3 regions of the Streptomyces sp. NPDC104096 genome follow, and region 1 is predicted to be linked to each of the others. Evidence: riboswitches for the same ligand, from Rfam matches in the RefSeq annotation. Region 1 holds a riboswitch; each other region holds the start of a gene.
What was found. A riboswitch is a leader RNA that binds a small molecule or an ion and turns the genes downstream of it on or off. The one in region 1 is predicted to bind cyclic di-AMP.
Positions count from the first base shown of each region.

Region 2: another riboswitch for cyclic di-AMP. It lies ahead of ACZ60B_RS07550 (M23 family metallopeptidase); the one in region 1 lies ahead of ACZ60B_RS12975 (C40 family peptidase).
Region 3: another riboswitch for cyclic di-AMP. It lies ahead of ACZ60B_RS14220 (C40 family peptidase); the one in region 1 lies ahead of ACZ60B_RS12975 (C40 family peptidase).

Region 1 is NZ_JBVJMD010000009.1:113,273-119,043, forward strand. It holds gene bioB (biotin synthase BioB) at 1-815, opposite strand, end outside; gene ACZ60B_RS12955 (8-amino-7-oxononanoate synthase) at 962-2,089, shown strand; gene ACZ60B_RS12960 (DUF397 domain-containing protein) at 2,216-2,440, opposite strand; gene ACZ60B_RS12965 (helix-turn-helix domain-containing protein) at 2,450-3,307, opposite strand; gene ACZ60B_RS12970 (ATP-binding protein) at 3,518-3,976, shown strand; gene ACZ60B_RS12975 (C40 family peptidase) at 4,091-4,564, opposite strand; cyclic di-AMP (ydaO/yuaA leader) riboswitch at 4,568-4,737, opposite strand; gene ACZ60B_RS12980 (hypothetical protein) at 5,119-5,427, opposite strand; gene ACZ60B_RS12985 (ATP-dependent Clp protease proteolytic subunit) at 5,435-5,771, opposite strand, start outside.
Region 2 is NZ_JBVJMD010000004.1:309,261-315,031, forward strand. It holds gene ACZ60B_RS07535 (MBL fold metallo-hydrolase) at 1-57, opposite strand, end outside; gene ACZ60B_RS07540 (TetR/AcrR family transcriptional regulator) at 224-835, shown strand; gene ACZ60B_RS07545 (SGNH/GDSL hydrolase family protein) at 884-1,669, opposite strand; gene ACZ60B_RS07550 (M23 family metallopeptidase) at 1,971-2,921, opposite strand; cyclic di-AMP (ydaO/yuaA leader) riboswitch at 2,924-3,085, opposite strand; gene ACZ60B_RS07555 (tyrosine-protein phosphatase) at 3,537-4,334, shown strand; gene ACZ60B_RS07560 (DUF6126 family protein) at 4,424-4,546, opposite strand; gene ACZ60B_RS07565 (helix-turn-helix domain-containing protein) at 4,543-5,196, opposite strand; gene ACZ60B_RS07570 (hypothetical protein) at 5,312-5,710, opposite strand; gene ACZ60B_RS07575 (aspartate aminotransferase family protein) at 5,742-5,771, opposite strand, start outside.
Region 3 is NZ_JBVJMD010000010.1:168,940-174,710, reverse strand. It holds gene ACZ60B_RS14235 (NlpC/P60 family protein) at 1-316, shown strand, start outside; gene ACZ60B_RS14230 (Lrp/AsnC family transcriptional regulator) at 360-800, opposite strand; gene ACZ60B_RS14225 (transaminase) at 855-2,204, opposite strand; cyclic di-AMP (ydaO/yuaA leader) riboswitch at 2,547-2,721, shown strand; gene ACZ60B_RS14220 (C40 family peptidase) at 2,730-4,670, shown strand; gene ACZ60B_RS14215 (DUF1996 domain-containing protein) at 4,848-5,771, opposite strand, start outside.

The sequences.
Region 1 (5,771 bases):
CGCACCTCGACGTCCGGGCACACGAACCGCACCATCGCCAGGATCCGCAGACAGCGCTGCGGGGTGAGGTTCCACTCCTTGGCCAGCGGGGTGCCCTCGAACGGGATCAGGAAGTTCACCGGAACGGAGTCGGGGTCGAGCTCACGCAGCGAGAAGACCACGTCGACCAGGTCCTCGTCGCTCTCGCCCATGCCCGCGATCAGCCCCGAGCACGCCGACAGGCCCGCCGCGTGGGCCTTCTGCACGGTGTCCACGCGGTCGGCGTAGGTGTGCGTGGTGGTGATGTCCGCGTACGTCTCCTCGGACGTGTTGAGGTTGTGGTTGTACGCGTCCGCGCCCGCCTCGCGCAGCCGCTCCGCCTGGCCGTCGGAGAGCAGGCCGAGGCAGGCGCACACCTCCACGCCCTCGTTCCCGTCCTTGATGGCCTTGATGGTGTCCGAGACCCGCTCCACGTCCCGGTCGGTCGGACCGCGCCCGCTGGCCACCAGGCAGACCCGCTTGGCGCCGCCGGCCAGCCCGGCCGCCGCGGCCTTGGACGCCTCGTCCGGCTTCAGCCAGGTGTACTTGAGGATCCCGGCCGTCGAGCCCAGCCGCTGGGAGCAGTAGGAGCAGTCCTCCGGGCACAGCCCGGACTTCAGGTTGACGAGGTAGTTGAGTTTCACCCGTCGGCCGAACCACTGCCGGCGCACCTTGCCGGCCGCGGCCACCACATCGAGCAGATCGTCGTCGGAGGTGGCCAGTACGGCGAGTGCTTCCTCGCGGCTCGGCAGCTCGCGCCGAAGCCCCTTCTCCACCAGCGTCTTCAGCAGGTCCATGAGGCCGATCCTGTCGTAAGGACCTGCTCGGGGCCAAGGTGACTTCACACAACAGAGACACTTCACGGTGTGTGGATTGCCACATCCTGGCCCGACGGCCGTCCGGCTAGGGTCTGTCCACTGCCTACAAAATCCCCGGAGGACCCATGGCGTTCGGCTGGATCGACGAGCAGGCTGAACTGCGCGCCCGCGCCGGGCTCGTACGGACCCTGCGCCCGCGCCCGGCCGACTCGCCGCTCCTCGACCTCGCGAGCAACGACTACCTCGGTCTGACCCGGCATCCCGAGGTCGTCGAGGGCGCGGCGCGCGCCGCGCGGACCTGGGGCGGCGGCGCGACCGGCTCCCGGCTCGTCACCGGCACCACCGAACTGCACACCGAACTCGAACGGGAACTGGCCGCCTTCTGCGGCTTCGAGGCGGCGCTGGTCTTCTCCTCCGGCTACGCGGCCAACCTCGCGGCCGTCTCGGCGCTGGCCCCGCACGGCTCGCTGATCGTCTCGGACGCGGGCAACCACGCCTCGCTGATCGACGGCTGCCGGCTGGCCCGGGGCACCACCCAGGTGGCCGCGCACGCGGATCCGGACGCCGTGCGCAAGGCGCTGCGGACCCACGAAGGGCCCGCCGTCGCCGTCTCCGACACGGTCTTCTCGGTCGACGGCGACGCCGCACCGCTGGCCGCGCTCGCCCGGGTCTGCCGGGAGCACGGCGCCGGACTGGTCGTCGACGACGCGCACGGGCTCGGCGTGCTGGGCGACGACGGCAGGGGAGCCCCGTACGCGACCGGGCTCGCGGGCGCCGACGACGTCGTGGCGACGGTCACCCTGTCCAAGTCGCTGGGCAGTCAGGGCGGCGCCGTGCTCGGCCCGGCCCGGGTGATCGACCATCTGGTCAACGCGGCGCGGACGTTCATCTTCGACACCGGTCTCGCCCCCGCCGCGGCGGGAGCGGCGCTGTCGGCCCTGCGGCTGCTGCGCCGCGAGCCGGAGCGCGCGGCGCGCTCCCGCGCGGTGGCGGGCGAACTGCACGCGCGCCTGACCGCCGCGGGCCTGGAGGCGGTACGTCCGGACGCGGCGGTCGTCTCCGTGCGGGCGCCGTCCCCGGAGGAGGCCGTGAAGTGGGCGGCCGACTGCCGGACGGCGGGTGTCGTGGTGGGCTGCTTCCGTCCTCCTTCCGTGCCCGACGGGATCTCGCGGCTTCGGCTCACCGCGCGCGCGGACCTCACCGAGGAGCTGATCGCGCACGCGGTGCGGGTGATCGACGAGACACGACCATGAGTCGGCGTGACACGGCCCTGTTTCGCACGTTCGCCAATTACCGGTGAATGACGGCGCTTTGCTGCCGATTCGGTGCCGGTCGATACTGGCCCGATATTGGTCGGAGTGGACCGGGAATGACCGGAATCAGTGGAATGTGGCCGTGAATTTCGCCCAGCTCTCGGGGGAGAAGAGCAGCGCGGGGCCGGCCGGATCCTTGGAGTCGCGTACGGCGAGCAGTCCGGCCCACGGTCCTCGGCCGGGCCGCGCCGTCTCGACGCAGTTGTTCGCTCCTGTGCTGTAGCTGCTGCGCAGCCACATCGCGCCGTGCAGACGCGTGGCGGGTATCGAGTTGCGAGGCAGTGCAGTCATGGCGCCTCCTTATGTGTCGTCACCTATCCCGGCGATGAAATCCAATGAGTCCTCGGGTGAAAGGGCGTGCGTCCTGAGGGTGTTGAAGGCCTCCGAGTAGGCCTGGAGGTCTTCTTTCCGTTCGAGGTAGAGGCTACTCGTCATGTGGTCGAGAACAACCACATCCAGATCAGAAGTGCTCGGAAATGACAAGATAACGAAAGGTCCGGTGACGCCAATGTGTGCTCCCGCCCGGAACGGCAGGACCTGGAGCCGCACTTGGGGCAGCCGCCCCGCCTCCACCAGCCGCCGCAACTGACGCGCCATCACCTCGGGCCCGCCGACCTCCCGGCGCAGCACCGCCTCGTCCAGGACCGCGGTCAGCTCCAGCGGACGATGCGCGCGCAGCACGTCCTGCCTGGCCAGTCGCACCTCGACCAGCGCGTCCAGCCGCTCCTCGTCCAGCCCCTCGACCGCGGCGCGGGTCACCGCGCGGGCGTACTCGGGCGTCTGCAACAACCCTGGGACCACGGACGTCTCCAGCGTGCGCATCGCGCTCGCCTGCGACTCCAGACTGATGAAATCCCGGTAGGTGGGCGGGAGAACACCACGGTACGCGTGCCACCAGTGGTCCCGGCCGCCGTCGTGGGAGCCCGCCAGTATCAGCAGCAACTCCCGCAGTTCCGTCTCGGCGACGCCGTACGCGTCCAGGAGCAGCCGCACATCGGCCGGTTTCACCCCGCTGGCACCGGTCTCGATCCGGCTGACCTTCGACTGGTGCCAGCCCACCAGACGGGCCGCCTCACCACTGGTGAGCCCGGTGCGGGCGCGCAGCGCGCGCAGCTCGGCGCCCAGTTTCCGGCGGCGCACGGCGGGACCGTACTGCATGGGAAAACTCCCTACTGCTTCCGAGTCGCCCAAATACGGTCTGCCGTCGCAGAGTTCACCGCTTCGAGCGACAGATATATGCATATCTCGGTGGATCGGCACCGTGACCGGCCCGGAAATGGCAGTCTGGCGAAGAAGCACCAGTCCGGGACCGTACTCGAATCCGCTCCTTGTCGGACTGCGGTCCCGCGGGAAAGGGACGACGTCGCCATGGCAGACCATCTGGAAGCATCCGTCACCCTGCCGAGCGATCCCGCCTCGGTCTCCGCGGCCCGTAACTTCGTGGCGAGCGCCCTCGTGGAGTGGGGGCTGCCCCCGGACGCCGAGATGGCCGACACCGTCCGACTGGTCGTCTCCGAGCTCGCCACCAACGCCGTACAGCACACGTTCGGGCAGTCCCCGACGTTCACGGTCGATCTCACCCTCGACCGTGACGAGCGGCTGCGCGTCGGCGTCACCGACAGCCATCCGCGCTTCCCCAAACGCCTGCCGGCCGCTGTCCAGCAGGACAACGGCCGGGGCATGGTGATCGTCCGCTGGCTGACCACCGAGTGCGGCGGAAGGCTGCACGTCCGTCCCACCCCCGAGGGGGGCAAGACGGTGTGCATCGAACTCCCGTGGACCGTCCCGGCCCGGCCGGTGCCTGCCGCGGGACAGCAGGAGCCTTGAGGGCCGGGCCCCCGGTCCGGGGAGGCCCGGGGAGGAGACCCGGTGCGGGGAGGCCCGGGGAGGAGACCCGGTGCGGTGGGGACGTGCCAGGCCGCCACCACCGCACCGGGCGGATCAGCTCACCCGGCCGTACCAGACGCTCTTGGTCCAGATCTTCTGGAGCCGCACCACGTCCCCCGTCTTCGGGGCGTGCCAGATCTTTCCCTTCCCGGCGTAGATGCCGACGTGGTAGACGCTGGAACCCGAGTGGAAGAACACGAGGTCCCCGGCCTTGCGGTGGCGGGCCGAGACGTGGTGGGTCTTGTTGTACTGCTGGGCCGCGGTGCGGGGCAGCTTCTTGCCCGCCTTCTTGAACGCGTACAGCGTGAGCCCCGAGCAGTCGAACCTGCGCGGCCCGGTGGCGCCGTAGCGGTACGGCGAGCCCTTCTTGGAAGCCGCGATCTTGAGAACCTTCGTCGCGGTCGTTGCGGCCGCCGCGTCCGCGGAGAGGCCCGGGACCACGATCGAGCCGCCCACGGCGGCGATGGTGAGCGCCGAAGCCGTACCGGCCCGGACCATCATCGACGGGACACGATTGAGCGCAGTCATGCGCAACCCTTCGTCAGCCGCCTGTGAAGGATGACCTGTCGGATTCGGGCTGGCGAAGTTGCCCGGCCGCTGTCGCGGCTTCACCCCAAGGGCTGCTCGGTCCGGTCATGGCTTGACCGTTCCGGCGAACCCGTCGTGCTTGGGTCCTCCACTCCTGCCGGTGCACTCCTGTCGACCGGTCATCCGGGCGGCGGCAGGACTCGGCGTCCGCCCGGACCGCCCCGCCGCTGTGGCGGGGGCTTGTCGTCAGACAGGGATCTTCACTCACAGGTGTCCGAAAATCCCAACGGAACCGTGGATTTGTGTTGTTACTCACCACTCACCCGTTCGGGTGGACACCTTTTTGTTCGATCGTCCGTCCAGGGGAACGACGAGCCCCGGACCAGCGGCGGAGCACTTCACCCCGCCGTCGAGCTACGCGCGTTGCGCAACCCTGGAGGCCCGAGAAAAGGATCCGTCGCTACTCCGACAGTGGGTACGCCGTTCGGAGCGTTTGAACTCAGTCCCGGACGGTTCGCGCATCGCGCGCGACGTCCGGGCCGACCGGGGACGGGTCAACTGTCGGAGCGCGACGGCACGGTGACGCGCGCCGTGCGGCGCTCCCCGTCGAGGACGCGCAGCGCCCGCGCGAGCGTCGGCGCGTGCAGTTCGGCCTCGCCCCGCTGGTGCATCAGCGCCAGCGCGTCGCGCAGCGCGGTCGCCCTGCCCACCAGCGCCTGGGCGGCGCGCAGTCCGCGGTAGGTGTCCCCGTGGTGCGCGGGGTTGATGCGGCCGAGCAGGTCGACCACCTCCAGGTAACGGTCGATCAGCTCGCCCTCGGCCCGGGTCAGGGCGGGCAGCGGCGGGAGTTCCGGCGGCAGCATCCCCGGCTCACCTCGCGCCGGGAGTGCCGGGCGTGCCGGGAGTGCCGGGCGCGCCGGATGTTCCGGGGAGGGTGGGGGTGCCGGACGTGCCCGGTGCGGCGGGCGGGACCCCGCGGCCGTCCACGACGCGGTCCACCAGGCCGTACTCCAGCGCGCCCCGCGCGTCCAGGACCGTGTCCCGCTCGATGTCCGCGGCCACCTGCTCCGGTGGCCGGCCCGTGTGCCGGGCCAGCATGTCCTCCAGCAGGACCCGGGTGCGCGCCAACTCCTTGGCCTCGACGACGAGATCGCTCACCTGGGCCTCGAACGGCCCGGGAAGCATCGGCTGGCGGATCGTCACCCGG
Region 2 (5,771 bases), on a different contig from region 1:
GAAGGCCGCGGGCTGCAACGAGCGGAGCCCGAGGCTCGAGGAACGGAAACCGGGCACGGCACCTCCAGGTGGAGTCGGGACGTTTCATTATGGTCGGCTCCCGCGACAACACCGGCTCCCGGCCGTGCGTTCCCGCTCTGCGACAACGCCGGTGCCCGGCCGTACGTTCCCGCCCGCTCACATCGCCGTTCCGGCAGCCGGGGCGCGGCACTAGGGTGACCGGGTGGCGAGAGTGCGGTTGAACGTGGCGGAACGGCGCGAGGAGTTGCTGCGGGCCGCCGTGCAGCAGATCGAGGCGCGGGGCGTGGCGGCGGTCAGGATCGCCGACGTGGCCTCGGCGCTCGGGGTGAGCAACGCGCTGGTGCTCTACCACTTCTCGACCAAGGAGAAGCTGGTCGCCGCCGCCTTCACGTACGCGGCCGAGGAGGACCTGGCCCGGCTGCGCAAGCTGCTCGGCCGCCGCACCACCGCGCTGCGGCGGCTGCGTTCGGCCGTGCGCTGGTACGCCCCCACGGGGCAGGCCAAGGGCTGGCGGCTGTGGATCGAGGGCTGGGCGGCGGCGCTGCGAGAGCCCGCCCTCCAGGACGTCACCCGCGACCTCGACCGGCGGTGGAAGGCCGCGATCACCGAGGTCGTCGCGGACGGTGTGGCCGCCGGGGAGTTCGAGTGCCCGGACCCCGCGGCCGCGGCGCTGCGTCTGACGGCCCTGCTCGACGGACTCGCCGTACAGCTGACGTCGTACCCCGGCGCCGTCTCGCGGGCCCGCGCGCAGGAGTGGGTGGACGAGGCGCTGGCCCGGGAACTGGGTCTCGCGCGGGAGGCGTTGACGGCGTAGGCGCGGAGCCGACCGGAGGCCGACCCCGCGCCCATGCCTGTCGGCCGCTCAGGCCACGGCCGCGATGCGTTCCTTGATGTCGTCCGGGGACAGCGCGCCCTTGGCGGTCACGTGGTCGCCCGAGGACTCCCCGCGCAGCCGTCGGCCGATCCACGGGACCAGGTACTCGCGCGCCCAGTGGACGTCGTCGCGCCGTACTTCGAGGGTGCCGCGCGGCGGCAGCGCCGGCCAGGCCTGCTCCGGGTCGGCCGGCACCTCCACGCCGAGGGTCTGGCCCGCGCGCAGCGCCACGCGCGTGTGCCCCTCGGGCGAGAGGTGGAGCCGGTCGCCGTCCCAGGCCCGGCGGTCCTGGATGGACTTGAGGGACCACAGGTCCAGCACCGGGCAGCCGTACCGGTCGGCGACGGCCCGGACGTGCCCGTTGTAGGTCGCGATCTTCCCGCGCAGGTGCTTGAGCAGGGGAACACCGCGGGTGTCGAAGCCGGTTGTCACCATGACGGTGCCGGATACGGCGGTCAGCGCGGCGATCGCGCGCTCGAACCGCTCCGCCACCTCGTCGGGGTCGGTCCCGGGCCGGAGGATGTCGTTGCCGCCGGCGCAGAAGGAGACCAGGTCCGGCGCGAGTCGGACGGCCTGCGGAAGCTGGTCCTCCACGATCTGGTCGAGGAGCTTTCCGCGTACCGCGAGATTGGTGTACTGGAAGTCGCCCTCGGGCTGCCGGTCCGCCAGGAGGACCGCGAACCGGTCGGCCCAGCCGACGAACGCCCCGTCGGGGCCGGGGTCGCCGACGCCCTCGGTGAAGCTGTCCCCCACCGCCACGTACGACCCGATCACTGCTCTGCTGTCACTCTTCGAATCGTCTGCCACATCGGCTCATGATTCACCTTCGAATGTGACCTACGCGACCGTAGCCATGGGTTGACGGACGGTGAGATAAGCCACTCCTAAAGAGTTGTCCAATCAGGGAATAAGCGTGCGATCCGGAACATCGACGCAGTGCCCGCACCCGGGCGCGTCGAAGGCCGGCCCCCGGGGATCGGGGTCCGGCCTTCGACGGCGGAGAGGCACGCGGGAGACGGCCTGCCGGTCAGGCAGTTCGTCGCTCAGACAGCCCGGCGGTCGGACTGCCCGTCGGTCAGACGGCGACGCCGTGCGCGCGGAGGTAGGCGATCGGGTCGACGTCGGAGCCGTAGTCCGGGGTGGTGCGGATCTCGAAGTGCAGGTGCGGGCCGGTCACATTGCCGGTCGCGCCCGAGAGACCGACCTGCTGACCCGCGGTCACGGTCTGGCCGGCCGAGACGGAGAGCCGGGACAGGTGGGCGTACTGCGCGTAGTGGCCGTCGGCGAGCCGGATGACGACCTGGTTGCCGTACGCGCCGCCCCAGCCGGCCGAGACGACGGTGCCCGCGCCGACGGCCTTGAGCGAGGTGCCGGTCGGGACGACGAAGTCGACGCCGGTGTGGTGGCCGCTGGACCACATGCTGCCCGCCACGTGGTACGCGGTGCCGATCGGGGCACCGGCGACCGGGAGCGTGAAACCGCTGCCGGTGGTCTGCGGGGCGGCGGGCTTCGCCGCGGAGGACCGCGCGGACGAGGACTCCGCCGACGCGGACTTCGCGGGGGACGACTCCGCCGAGGAGGACCCCGCCGACGGCGACTTCGGCGCGGCGGACCCGGCGCCCTCGCCCGTCACTGCCTTCGCGCCGATGCTGAGCTTCAGACCGGGGTGGATCAGCGACGGATCGGCCCCGACGGCCGCCCGGTTGTCCTGGTAGAGCCGGTGCCAGCCGCCGTCGACGTGCTGGGCGTCGGCTATCTTCGCGAGGTGGTCGCCGGCGACCACCGTGTAGGTACGGGCACCCGTGCTCTGCCCGTCAGCCTGCTCGGCGGTCTTCTGGCCGCTCGTCGCGCCGGACTGCGCGGCCTTCGCGGGAACCGACCGGGCGGCGGACTGCGGCGTCGCCGCGTGCGCGCCGGTGGCCCCCAGCAGCGGGAGGGCGAGCGTGGCACCGCCGGTTCCGACGACGGCGAGCGAGCGGCTGAGGCGCGGGGCCTTGGGACGGCGGTGCTTACCCTTCGCGGGCATGGCGTTTTCCTCTCCGGCGCCTACGAGGTGAGCTGTCGGGTGCGGACTGGAGATGCCCGGCCGCGCTCGCGGCGCGGCTGAACCCCTAGCCTGTTCCGGTGACGGGACCAGGCGGTCGAGCCTGTGGGTCCCCCGTTCCTGCCGTGCACGGGTGAGTGTGCGGGCACCGGGCGGCGGCAGGATTAGGCGTCCACCCGGATCGGTGTGGAACGTAAGCGAGCCCGCCACAACGGGACAAGCGGCCTCTTCCGGATGTGCCCGTTTTGCTTGATCCGTTACGAGAGATCCCGATTACCCTGCGTAAAACTCCTCCCCTCTCGTTTCACATCTCCCCAAAAGGCGCACTGATTGCGTGAACATGACGCAGCACTCACGGTCACCGATATGACCCTCCTCACGCACTCGTCACCCAGTCACCTTTATTCCAGGGCGAGTTCCGGCAAAGAGGGCAATCCGGGCAGACCGCCTACAGGTGACACACCGGGACGGTCGCCGCACCGACGCTTCGGCCTGTGGACGACGCGGTCGCCCTCGAACCGATGTCGTATCGTCGTCAGCGCATCCCGTCGGCCACCCGCCGAGCCACGCCGACGGGGCGAGCGGGAGGAGCCCCCCTTGACGCAGCAGGTCCCGTCGACCGAGCCCGAACTGGCCGGAGTGCGCAACTTCCGCGACGTCGGCGGACTGCCCACCGCCGACGGACGGCGGGTGCGCCACGGCGTGCTGTTCCGCAGCGGTCACCTGGCGCACGCGACCGACGAGGACGCGGCGTTCCTGTCCTCCCTGAAGCTGCACACGATCTTCGACTTCCGCAACGCGGCGGACCAGAAGCTGGAGGGCCCGGACGTCGAGCTGCCCGGCGTGCGCAATGTAAACCTGCCGCTGTCGGACCCGGCGGACGGCTCCGAGTTCTGGAAGATGGTCCGCGACGGCGAGATCGAGCAGCTGCGCGCGATCCTCGGCGAGGGCAGGGCCGCGCACCGGATGATCATGTCGTACCGCACCATCGTCAAGGAGCGGACGGGCGAGCACTCCCGGGTGCTGCACTCGCTCTCCGAGGACAGCGTCCCGGCCCTGATGCACTGCGCGGCGGGCAAGGACCGCGCCGGCCTGTCCATCGCGGTGACGCTGCTGGCCCTGGGCGTGGAGCGCGAGGCGATCCTCGCCGACTACCTGGAGTCCAACGCCACGCACCGCCGCTACAGGGTGCGCCGCAGCGACTCGTCCTCGGCGGGCTACTCCCCCGAGGTCATGGAGCTGCTCAGCCCCCTGTTCGACGCGCGGGCGGAGTACCTGGCCGCGGCGCTGGAGACCATCGAGGAGAACTGGGGCGGCGTCGACGCCTACCTGGAGCAGGGGCTCCGGCTGGCGCCCGAGACCCGGGAACGGCTGCGCGAGCGGCTCCTCGACTGACCCTCGGCCCGGCGGCTCGCCGCCGGGCTCCGGCCCTTCGGGCCGCCCGCTGTCGGCGCCCCGCCGCCGAGCCGCCCGTCGCCGGGCGACTACTGCTGGGCGCCGACCTCGAAGAGCAGCCAGATGAACGCCGCGAGGACGTGTCCCACGGCGATGTAGACGATCAGCCTGATCCAGAGGGAGCGGGGGAACTTCTCCTCGATGTCACTCATGGCTTCTCTCCGATGGTGTCGCCGAGGCACAGGGTGGCCGTCGGGCTCTGCAACAGGGTGTGTACGAACAGCAGCTCGACCCCGTCGGGGTCCTGAGCGGCTATACGGTGCGGGGTCAGCGAGTCGAAGTGCGCGCTGTCGCCCGGACCGAGCAGGTGGGTGGCGTCGGCCAGTCGCAGCCGCAGGCGCCCGGTGAGGACGTACAGCCACTCCTCGCCGGGGTGCACGCGGACGACGTCGCCCTGCGAGCCGTACGGGACGCGTACCCGCAGGGCCTGCATCCCGCGGCCGGGCGAGCCAGCCTGCCAGTACGTCCAGCCGCCCGCGGCGGTCGGCTCCGCGTCACCGGCGCGCAGCACGGCGTCCCGGTCGGGGACCGTCTCGCCGAGCAGGTCCGAGACTGTCGTACCGTAGACGCGGGCGAGTGCGAGCAGCATCGGCAGCGATGCCTGGCGCTGCCCGGTCTCCAGCCGGGAGAGATGGGCGGGCGACAGCCCGGCGGCACGGGCGGCGGCCTCCAGGGTCAGCGAGGCCCGGCGGCGCAGGGCGCGCAGCCGCGGCGCGACGGCCGAGAGGCCTTCGGCGGTCTCCGCGGCCGGCTCTGTTGCCGGGCCGAGCGGCGGCTCGGACGCGGCTTCTGGGAAGCTCATGCCATCCATTGAGCCAGGTCGATTGCCTCTCTGGCAAATACCTTGCCTCTCAGGCAAACCGAAGGGCACGGGGCGCGGACCGGTGGCCGCCAGGGCCCGGCGCCGGCGCCGGTGATCAGTCCTGGGCCGCCCGGCCGCGCCGGTCCTCGACGTGGACGACGTGGAGTTCGGTGCCGTCGCGGTGGCGCTTGGACCGCCCGAACACCCCTATCGCGATGTCCGACCGTTCGTGCGGCTCGTCGGGGCCGACGTAGGTGAGGACGTCGTTGTGCCGCCCGGTGACGACCCACCCTTCGGCGTCCTTGAGGTCGATCACCCCGAAGTCCCCCGCCGGGGATCCGGCGCGCACCGGGCCGAACTCCCGCAGAATCCCGGTGGCCTGGTCCGCGAGGTCTCCCTCCGGGGCGGTGAGCACGACACAGGTGCCGTGCTCGAACAGCACCCACGACTTGCCGGGGTCGGCGAGGAGCCGCTGCCACATGTCCTTGAGCATCTCGGTGTTCACGGCCGTCATCATGCCGCAGCGCACCGACGCCCCGCCCGGACTACCGGTTGGCCACCGCCTGCTTGATCAG
Region 3 (5,771 bases), on a different contig from region 1:
GTCGCGGGACATCGTCGACTACGCGCCCGGGGTGGTCGTCGACCGCACCGACGGCACCGGTCCGCCCGCCGCGACCCTGCTCCAGCCCGGCGACCTGGTGCTGTTCAACGCAGACTCGGGCGACGACGCCGAGGCGAACGCCACGGTCGTCGACCACGTCGGCATCTACCTCGGCAAGGACGCGGCCGGCAAGCGCCGTTTCCTCTCCAGCCGCAAGACGGTCGGCGGGCCCACCATGTCCGACCTGGGCGGGGCGTCGCTGCTCGACGGCACGGGCACGTACGCCACGAAGCTGCACACCGTGCGTCGTATCTGAGCCCGGTACGCGGCCACTCGGCGCACGGCCCGTCGACGGTGGGTCAGCCGACGTCCCACAGGAACCGGTGGGTGTGGATCCCGAAGTACGGGAAGGACTGCACCTGCCGGACCCCGTCGATCGGTCTGACGACGTCGTTGACGAAGTCCAGGAGGTCCTTCGGGCCGGGCGCGACCACCTCGGCGAACAGGTCGAATCCGCCCGAGGTGAGTACGGAGTAGACCACCTCGGGGCGTTCCGCGAGCGCGTCGGCGACCCCGCGCGGGTCGCCGTCCACGCCGATGCCGAGCAGTGCCATGGCCTGGCCGCCCATGGCCATCGGGTCGGTCACGCCGACGACCTGGACGGCCCGGGAGTCCAGCAGGCGTTGCAGCCGCTGCCGGGCTGCGGAGGCGGACAGGCCGACCTTGGGGCCGAGGTCGGCGTACGCGATACGGCCGTCGGTCTGGAGTTCCCGCAGGATGGCCCGGTCGATCTCGTCCACGTCTGCTGGTTCCCTTTCCTTCCCGGCGGTTCGAACCCACCCTATCGGCGCACGTCAGCCGACGAGTTCGGCGAGGGCGGCGGCGAACAGCCCGGTGTGGGTGTCCACGTCCTGTTCCGTGGTGTCGGGGCACATGAGCGCCATGTTGTGGAACGGGGTCAGCAGGATGCCGCGGTTGGCGAGATAGAGGTGGAGGAAGTCCTCCAGCTCCGGGTCGCCGGCCGCCGCGGACTCGGCGCCGGTGCGCGGGGCGGGGTCGGCGAAGCGGTACTCGGTGCGCGCCCCGAGGCGGCTGACCGACCACGGCAGGTCGTGGGCGGCGATACCCGCGCGCACCCCCGCCTCGAAGCGCTCGGACAGCTTCGACATGTGGGCGAAGGCGTCGTCGGTCAGGACGTGTTCCAGGGTGGCGCGCATCGCGGCGACGGAGAGCGCGTTGCCCGCGAGGGTGCCGCCGACGCCGCCCATGTCCACCAGGTCGAGATCGGCGCGGGACAGCAGCCGGTCGGCCAGGTCGGCGGAGAGACCGTAGGCGCCGGCGGGAATGCCGCCGCCGATCGCCTTGCCGATGGTCAGGACGTCCGGCTCCAGGTCCCAGGCCGCGGTGCAGCCGCCCGGACCGGCGGAGAAGGTGTGCGTCTCGTCGTTGACGAGGAGGGTGCCGTACTGCCGCGTCAGCGCGCGGACCCCGGCCAGGTAGCCGGGTTCGGGCAGCACGATGCCGATGTTGGTCAGCGCGGGCTCCATCAGGACGGCGGCGACGTCGCCGTGGGCGAGTTCGCGCTCCAGCCGCTCCAGGTCGTTGAACTCGGCGACCCGGCTGGTCAGCGTGACGTCGCAGGGCGCTCCGACGTTTCCGGGGCGGGGGGCGCCCAGACCGTCGGGGCCGACGACGATGAGCGACTCGTCGACGCTGCCGTGGTAGCTGTAGCCGTTCACGAGGATCTTGGAGCGGCCGGTGACGGCGCGGGCGAGCCGGATGGCCCAGCGGTTGGCGTCCGTCGCCGTCAGCGAGAAGCTCCACCGGGTCAGCCCGAAACGGCGGGTCAGCTCCGCGCCGACCCATTCGGCGTCCTCGGTGGGCAGCATCGCGGTCGCCCCGCCCAGTTCGGCGAACCGGTGCCGGACGGCTTCGGCCACCACCGCCGGCGAGTGGCCGGCCATCGCGCCGGTGTCGCCGAGGCAGAAGTCGATGTACTCGTGTCCGTCGATGTCGGTCACCCTGGCGCCGCGCGCGGTGTCCAGATAACGCGGGAAGGCACCGGCGGTCTTGTTCATCCAGGTCATCGGCACCCGGCCGAAGAGGTGCTCGGACCGCGCGTAGGCGGCCTTCGAGCGGGGGTTGCGGCGGTCGGCCTCGGCGCTCTCGCGGGCCAGGAGGTGCTGAAGGCGGGTGCGGTCCATGACTACCTCGTAGAGCGACGGCGGATGAATGCACAGAGAATATGACCGAATCGTAAGCAAATTCAAGATTCGACGATCGAATCGATCGTTGCGACGATTGATTCACGCGCCACGGCGATCGAGACGATGACTGATCCACGTGCGCCGGTCGAGCCGACGGAACGCGGGACGCGGCAGCCACCCCCTCCGCATCCCGTTCACCCGCGACCCGGGGAACGGCAGAAGGAAATGAAGGTCACAATTACGTATCGGACATACCGCACTTCAACCTTCACACGAGCCGCACAAATTAGCTAAGTTGGCGCCAGGCCGCTCGGTTCCTCCGGCGAATCCCGCCGGGCCGCGCTGCCTCCGCCGAGTCCGGTGCACCACTGCGGCCGCCGGAGCCGGGGACCCAACCGATCCTCTGGGGTGAATCGGCCCAACCGCCCTGCGGGGCAAGGGCCGTAGGGCACGCCTTCCGGAACCTCCGCCCGAACCCGACAGCTAACTCGGTAGGCGGAGCACGGAAGGAGTACGTCGCCGATGGCGCCAGGACGCGACAAGCGCCCCGAAGGTCTCGGCCTCCCCGGTATGTCGGACGCGGTCAGCGGCGAGGAGATCCGGCAGCGGGTCAACACCCTCTACGACCGCGCGGAGACCGACTCGGGGACCTACAACGCCACCCGCGCGATGTCAGCCGGCAACCGCAGGCCCACCCGACCGGTGCGTCCCGCTCAGCGCAAGCCGTCCGACCCCGCCCTCGACGACGTCGCCCGGAAGTGGTTCGACGGAGCGCGCGCCAAGATAGGCCCGACCGTCGCGGCGGTGCTGCCCGCCGACAGGATGCCCGCGCCGCCGGCCGCGGCCCGCCCCGCGGCGTCGCCCGCGCCGGAGCTCCCGGCCGCCATTCCGGCCCCCCGCCCCGAACTGGAGGCTCCCGCCCGGCGCGTCCCGGAGCTCACCGCCGGACCCGTCGCCGCCCTCCCGGCCGCGACCGCGCCGGAGGGCCGACGGGACGCCTTCCCGGCTCTGCCCGCCGCCTCCGCACCCTCTGCCCCTTCCATCCCCTCCGCGCTCCCGGCGGGACCGCTCGCGGCCGCGCCCGCACCTGCGCCCGCGGCCACGCCCGTGGCCGACACCGCGGCACGGCAGACCGCGCGGCGGTCGGTCAAGGGGCGGAACCAGGAGAAGCTCACCCAGGCCCGCAGACTGCTGACCCGGCAGGTCGCCCTGCGCAGCACTCCGCCGGCCCCGGAGAGCGCGCCGACCGCCGCGCCGCGCTGGCCGGTCCCCGAGCAGGATCCGCTGTTCGGCCAGGGCACCGGGTGGCTCACCCAGCCGTCACCCGGCCCCGACCCTCTCGCCGGGAGCGGCGAGTACCCGGGGGCTCCCGGCGCCACCGGGCAGTACGGCACCGTTCCCAGTGTCGCGGGATACCCGAACACCCCCATCGACACCGGGCAGTTCAGCCTTCCCCTCGATGGCGCCGTCACGAACCCTCCGGCCGACACCGGGCAGTTCAGCGCCATCCCGAGCGTCGCCGCCTACCCGAACACCCCGGTCGACACGGGCCAGTTCAGCCTTCCCGTCGACGTCGGCCTCACCAACCCTCCCGCCGACACCGGGCAGTTCAGCGCCGTCCCGAACATGGGAGCTGTCTACCCGAACACCCCGGTCAACACCGGCCAGTTCAGCCTTCCCGTCGACGTCGGGTTCACCAACCCTCCCGCCGACACCGGTCAGTTCAGCGCCGTCCCGAACATGGGAGCCGTCTACCCGAGCACCCCGGCGGCCGCCGGCTACCCGAGTGCTCCCGCGAGCCCTCCCTACCCCGGCGCCCCCGCGAACGTCGGCTACCCGGGCGCCCCCGCCGACACGGCGTACCAGGGCTCCCCCGTGAACGCTGCCTATCCGAGCGCCCCCGCGAGCCCCGCCTACCCGGCCGCTCCGGCCGACACGGGCCGGTTCGCCCCGATGGACACCGGACAGTTCGCCGTGCCCGCCATGCCCGCCGCGCCGGCCGTACCTGCCATGCCCCCCGTCCCCCCGGCACCCGCCGTGCCGGCTATGCCCGCCATGTCCGCCGCGCCCGCCCCGGTCGGCGTGCCGGAGCCGGCGGGGTACGGCGGCAAGGCCGCGAAGGCCCTGGAGTTCGCGCGCGCCCAGATCGGCAGGCCGTGCCTGTGGGGCGCGACCGGCCCCGAGTCGTACGACTGTGCCAGTCTCACGCAGGCCGCCTGGCGGGCCGCCGGGGTCGAGCTCCCCCGCGCGGCGCTCGACCAGGCCCGCACCGTCTCGGCGATCCCGCTCACCGACCTCCAGCCCGGCGATCTCATCTTCTTCCACGGCGACACCAGTCATGTCGGCGTCTGCGCCGGACCCGGCACGATGATCCACGCGCCGGGGCCCGGCGCCCTGATCCGCGAGGAGTCGATCTTCTTCGCCGGGCAGGCGGCGATCCACAGCGCCGCACGCCCCGCCTGACCCTCACACGCCGAGGACCCACCCGAACCCGACCCACGAACCGCGAACTGCCCGGACGGAATGATCCGTCCGGGCAGTTCGCGCGTTGCGGCCGCACGGTACGACGGCATGAGACGGCGCGACGCCCGGACCGGTACCGGTCCGGGCGTCGCGCCGTGGGGTCTCAGCCAGGCGTCGTCACACGGGGCGTCGCCTGGTGCGGATGAGCAGGACGACACCGGCGACGGCGAGCACTCCGCCGAGCGCCGCGGGCCACAGCTGCGCGCCGGTCTCGGCGAGACCGCCCTGGACCGCCTGCGGTTCGGTCTGCGGCACGGTCTGGGGGGCCGGCTGCGCGGCGGAGGTGGCCTGGCCGCCGTCGTCCGCGGCCTGGGTCTGCTCGGCACCGGCCGCCGAGCCGGATCCGGCGGCTGCCGTGTCATCGGCCTGGGGGGCGGTGGTGACCAGGCCGGAGCCGTTGCCGCCCGAACCCTCCTGTCCCGAGTCGTCCTTCGGGCGGTTGGTCGCCGAGGGGGAGGAGTAGGGCTTGGGCTGGGTGTTGCCGGGACGGGTGGCGGTGGCCGTGGCGGCGGGCGGCGCCGTGGTCGCCTGACCCGCGTCGCCACCGTTGCCCGCGTTGCCTCCGTCACCGGCGTTGCCGCCGTTGCCCGTGTTGCCGCCGGTCTGCCCCTGCGCGCCGTTCCCGTCCTTCGGGGGCTCGGGGGTCTGCGTCTGCTGGCCCTGGTCGCCGTTGCCCGCGCCGTTGTCGCCGCCGCCGTTGCCCGCGCCGTTGTCGCCGCCGCCGTTGCCGCCGCCGTTGTCACCGCCGCCGTTGCCGGCCCCGTTGTCACCGCCGCCGTTGCCGCCGCCGTTGGCGCCCACGCCGCACTGCCGGCCGCCGTTGATGCAGTCGACCATCTCGTTCATCAGCTTCTCGTCGAAGACGTTGATGAAGTCGCCGTGGTCCGTGATCGGCTTGTGCAGGTTCTCGGGGAAGGAGTCCACCGCGAACAGCGGGGTCGTGCGGCCGCCGTCCTGCAGGCTCGGCGCGTCCACGTCGTACACGATGCGCTGCACCAGCTGCGGAATGGCCTGGAAGCCGCTCGGGCAGGAGCCGTCGGC